2 regions of the Kocuria sp. KRD140 genome follow, and region 1 is predicted to be linked to the other one. Evidence: predicted binding sites of a transcription regulator. Region 1 holds the regulator's gene; the other holds the start of a gene.
The links. The regulator LexA, encoded in region 1, represses DNA repair genes until DNA is damaged. The targets are predictions, from matches to a motif close to TCGAACANNTGTTCGA.
Positions count from the first base shown of each region.

Region 2: ruvA (Holliday junction branch migration protein RuvA) is a predicted target of LexA. The motif match lies at 1,469-1,484, and genes of this name have one in related genera.

Region 1 is NZ_JABFAW010000009.1:729,636-732,027, forward strand. Features, by position in the region: gene J1M36_RS12030 (ATP-dependent DNA helicase) at 1-608, shown strand, start outside; gene lexA (transcriptional repressor LexA) at 692-1,465, opposite strand; gene J1M36_RS12040 (LysM peptidoglycan-binding domain-containing protein) at 1,746-2,177, shown strand; gene J1M36_RS12045 (histidinol-phosphate transaminase) at 2,329-2,392, shown strand, end outside.
Region 2 is NZ_JABFAW010000001.1:130,631-133,022, forward strand. Features, by position in the region: gene ruvB (Holliday junction branch migration DNA helicase RuvB) at 1-737, opposite strand, end outside; gene ruvA (Holliday junction branch migration protein RuvA) at 740-1,381, opposite strand; gene ruvC (crossover junction endodeoxyribonuclease RuvC) at 1,567-2,292, opposite strand; gene J1M36_RS00560 (YebC/PmpR family DNA-binding transcriptional regulator) at 2,297-2,392, opposite strand, start outside.

The sequences.
Region 1 (2,392 bases):
TCTACGTGGCCAAGCACCTCGCGAAACCCGGCCGTGGCGTCTCGGAGGAGCAACTCGAGGAACTGTTCGGGCTGCTCGAGGCCTCGGGCGGCGGCGCGCTCGGTCTGTTCTCGTCCCGCCGGGCCGCGGAGGACGCGGCGGAGGCGCTGCGCGATCGTACAGAGCTGCCCATCCTGTGCCAGGGGGACGCCTCCCTGCCGTCCCTGGTCAAGGAGTTCACCGACGATCCCTCAGCGAGCCTGTTCGGAACCATGAGCCTGTGGCAGGGAGTGGACGTGCCGGGACAGTCATGCCGACTGGTCGTGATCGACCGGATCCCGTTCCCGCGCCCGGACGATCCCCTGGGCACCGCCCGTACACGCGCGGCCGAACGGGCAGGCGGCAACGGGTTCATGTCGGTCTCGGCCACCCACGCCGCGGTGCGCCTGGCGCAGGGCGCCGGCCGACTGATCCGTGCGAGCGGGGACAAGGGCGTCGTCGCCGTGCTGGACTCGCGGCTCGCCACGGCGCGCTACGGGTCCTTCCTGGCCCAGTCCCTCCCGCCGCTGTGGCCCACCACGGACCGCTCGACCGTTCTCGGGGCGTTAGAGCGATTGGCGCGCTCCTGAGCGTTCGACGTCGCTGTGCTCACGTCCGTGGTGCCGTCCCGCGTGACGCGACGCGCGGTTCCCGGAACCGTTCGGAGGGCGAGCTACAGGGAGCGGAAGACCGAGACGACCTTTCCCATCACGGTCGCGTGATCACCCAGGATGGGTTCGTAGCGGGTGTTCTGGGGCAGCAGCCACGTGTGGCCGTCGCGCTGGCGGAAGGTCTTGATGGTCGCTTCGTCGTCCAGCAGGGCAGCCACGACGTCCCCGTTCTGCGCGGAGTTCTGTTGGCGCACCACGACCCAGTCGCCGTCGCAGATGGCTGCGTCGATCATGGAGTCCCCGGAGACCTTGAGCATGAACAACTGGCCGTGACCCACGAACTGCCGTGGCAGGGAGTAGACCTCCTCGACCGATTGTTCGGCGGTGATGGGGCCACCGGCGGCGATGCGCCCCACGAGCGGTACGGGGACCATGGCGTCGTCGTCATCCGCGGCGGGCAGGTCGCCCATGGTGTGCACCGCGGGGGACGCGGCGCCCGATGCGCGGGTCGCCAAGGATTCCACGGAACCCGCGGGCTCGTCGGCCGGCCCCAGGTGGCGGTCGAGTTCCTCCGCGCTCAACGGGCGCAGGACCTCCATGGCGCGGGGTCGGCGCGGATCCCGGCGCAGGTAGCCCCACTTCTCGAGCTGGCCGAGCTGATGGGTCACGCTGGACAGGGACGCCAGACCCACGGTGTCACCGATCTCACGCATGGACGGCGGGTAGCCGCGCGTGGTGATGCAGCGCTGCACGGCACCGAGGATTCGTGCTTGTCGAGGGGTGAGCGTGCGCGGGCGTCGGTCGGACGCCTGCTGATTCGGGGAAGAAGTGCTCACGTGCGGGGTCCTTTCACCGTCCACGCTGTGCACACCCTGCGGTGGGCTGCGGAGGCCGCTTATGCGTGTCGGAGACGTGGGGTCAACTAACTCCTGTGTGACCTCGAGCTTAACCCGCGCGCGTCCCCGGGTTCAAATATGTGTTCGAAAAGGTCCTCGACAGCATTCGTACACCCGTGCTAGAACTGTGGGTAGAGATTCGAAAATGTGTTCTAAATACGCTCCGCGTTCGAACACCGCCACCTTCGGGTGGATCCGGTCAGATCACCAGGAGGTAGCCATGACCGCTCTCACCTTGTCGCGATCCGTTCGTTCCGCCACGGCTGCGTCCTCCGCCGCCGTGCGCGCTCGTACGTCGGCCCGCGCCGCGTCCGTCCAGGCCGCCCCGCGCGCCGCTCGCTCGCCGCTGCAGCTCACCCGCCGCGGCCGGTTCTTCCTGATCGGGCTGCCCTTCGTCACGGGAGCGGCGGCCCTGTTGGTGGTCGCCGCTGTCTTCCTGCTGCCGCCCACGGTCAAGGCATCCACGGAACCGGCGGGGGCGCCCGTGACCCACGGTGTCACGGTGCAGGCGAACCAGACCCTGTGGGAGATCGCCGCCGTCGCGGACCCGCAGCGGGACACCCGCGAGGTCATGAACGACATCGCCGAGCTCAACGGTCTGACGTCCTCCACCCTGCACACGGGTCAGGTCCTGGAGGTCCCGTCCCGCTGACGGTGACCCGTCGGTGACGTGATCCGTCGGTGCCAAGTGAGCGACTCCTGGTGCGCCGACAAGCTCCGGGCGGTGTCACGACTGGTCCGGGAATCGACACACCGTGAGACGTCGTGTGACCGGATATGCGCCGAGTCCATAGACTGGTCTGGTGAATTCTCGTGATGATTCCCTCGAAGCCCTTCCGCTGCGCGACGACCTGCGGGGCCTGTCTC
Region 2 (2,392 bases), on a different contig from region 1:
ACGCCGTGCACGAGCGCCCAGTCCCGCACGCGCCGCAGCAGTCGGTTGGCGATACGAGGGGTGCCGCGTGAGCGCGATGCGACCTCCGTGAACGCCTCGCTCGTCATGGTGAGGTCGAGCAGCCCTGCCGAACGGCGCAGCACGAGCTCGAGTTCCTCGACGGAGTAGAACTCCAGGTGACCCGTGAAGCCAAACCGGTCGCGCAGTGGCCCGGGCAGCAGCCCCGCGCGGGTGGTGGCACCCACGAGCGTGAACGGGGGCAGGTCCAGTGGGATGGACGTGGCACCGGCGCCCTTGCCCACCACGATGTCCACGCGGAAGTCCTCCATGGCCATGTACAGCATTTCCTCCGCGGGCCGGGACATCCGGTGGATCTCGTCCAGGAACAGCACCTCCCCGTGGGTCAGGGAGGACAGGATGGCCGCGAGGTCACCGGCGTGCTGGATCGCGGGACCGGACGAGATCCGCAGGGGGACATCCAGCTCCTGCGCGATGATCATGGCCAGGGTCGTCTTGCCGAGGCCCGGGGGCCCGGACAGCAGCACGTGGTCCGCGGTGCGCCCGCGCAGCTTGGAGGCCTCGAGCACGAGGGACAGCTGTGCCCGCACCCGTTTCTGCCCCACGAAGTCGTGCAGGGTCCCCGGGCGCAGGGACGCCTCGAGCTGCTGGTCGTCGTAGTCGCCCTCGGCGCCCACGAGACGTTGTGGGCCCACCGATCCACGTTCCTCCACGGCCATGCTCACCGCCCCCTGGTCCGCGTGTGGGACGTGGCCTTGGCGGTGCCGAGCCAGGACAGCACGGCGCGCAGGATCTCGGCCACGTTGGCGGACTCCGCCAGTTCCGGCTGGGTCTCGAGGGCGTCGTCGATCCCGCGGGCCGCGTCCTTCTCGCTCCAGCCCAGACCCGTGAGAGCGTCCACGACCTGCTCACGCCACACCTGCATGCCGGGCTGTGCGCTCTGCTGCGGCGCGGGGTCCGGCAGGACGAGCTTGTCCGCGAGTTCCAGGACGATGCGCCGCGCGGACTTCGGTCCGATCCCGGGGACGGCCGTGAAGGCTTTGTCGTCGCCGGCGGCGATCGCGCGCCGGGCGTCGTCGGGCCCGAGGACAGAGACTGCGGCGAGCGCGGTGCGCGGGCCCACCCCGGAGACCCCGAGCATGACGGAGAAGATCTCCTTCTCGTCCGCCTGGGCGAAACCGAACAGCACCGGCGCCTCGTCCTTGCGGGCGATGTACGCGGTGTGCAGGTGCGCGGTGGCACCGACCCGCAGCCCGGCGAGCGTGCGGGGGCTCGCGTTGACCTCGATGCCGAAGCCCGAGACCTCCACCACGGCGAGTGTGGCCCCCACGAAGCGCACCTCACCGGTTATCGAGGCGATCACGGTGCCCCTCCCCTCCCACGGCCGCCGGCCGAGAACATCGGTGTGTCCGAACGCGCCGCGACCTGGGGGCAGGACGTGGTGCGCCGTTCGAACACGTGTACGACTTCCTGCTCGTCACTGTACCAAGCGCCGGGGACACCCAGAACGTGTGCTCCCGCTCGTGAGGCGGGCCCGCAACGGGAGGCTCAGGACACCCGGCCGCGCCGCCCGCGGGTACCTGTCGCTGCGCCCGGCGCGCGGGACGCGGCCGTACCGGATGCGCGGGGCGCAGTGGCACCGGGGGCTCGCGACGCGGTCTCGGCGCGTCGCCACGCCTGCTGCGCCGGAGTCAGTGCGGCACCCCGGCGGGTCTGCATCGGGCGCGACCCCGAGTGGGTGGACGTGCGCTCGGCCGCGTTGACACCGGCCATCCCACCGCGCCACCCGTGGCACACGGCCAGGGCCAGCGCGTCGGCGGCGTCCGCGGGCCGCGGCGGGGCGTCCAGGCGCAGGATGCGCACGACCATGCGGTTCACCGATTCCTTGTCCGCGGAGCCGTCCCCGGTGACCGCGGCCTTGACCTCGGACGGGGTGTGCCACGCGACCGGGATGCCCCGCACCGCGGCCGCGGCGATCACGACGCCCGTGGCCTGGGCCGTGCCCACGACCGTGGGAGCGTTGTTCTGCGCGAACACGCGTTCCACGGCCACGACGTCCGGGCGGAAGCGGTCCATGAGTTCCTCGGCGGCCCGCATGATCGACAGCACGCGGTGTTCGAGGGCCTCGTGCGCGCGCGTCCCGCTCACCTGGACGTGCACGAACGTCCCGGTGCGCTGCGCGGACATGTCCACCACGGCGAAACCACACCGGGTGAGACCGGGGTCCACCGCGAGCACGCGCTGTTGGGACTGCCGGGCCACCACGGGACTCACGGAATTACTCGTCGTCCTCGAGCACGGCCATGACCTCGGCCGGGATGTTGGCGTTCGAGTAGACGTTCTGCACGTCGTCGAGCTCCTCGACCGCGTCCGC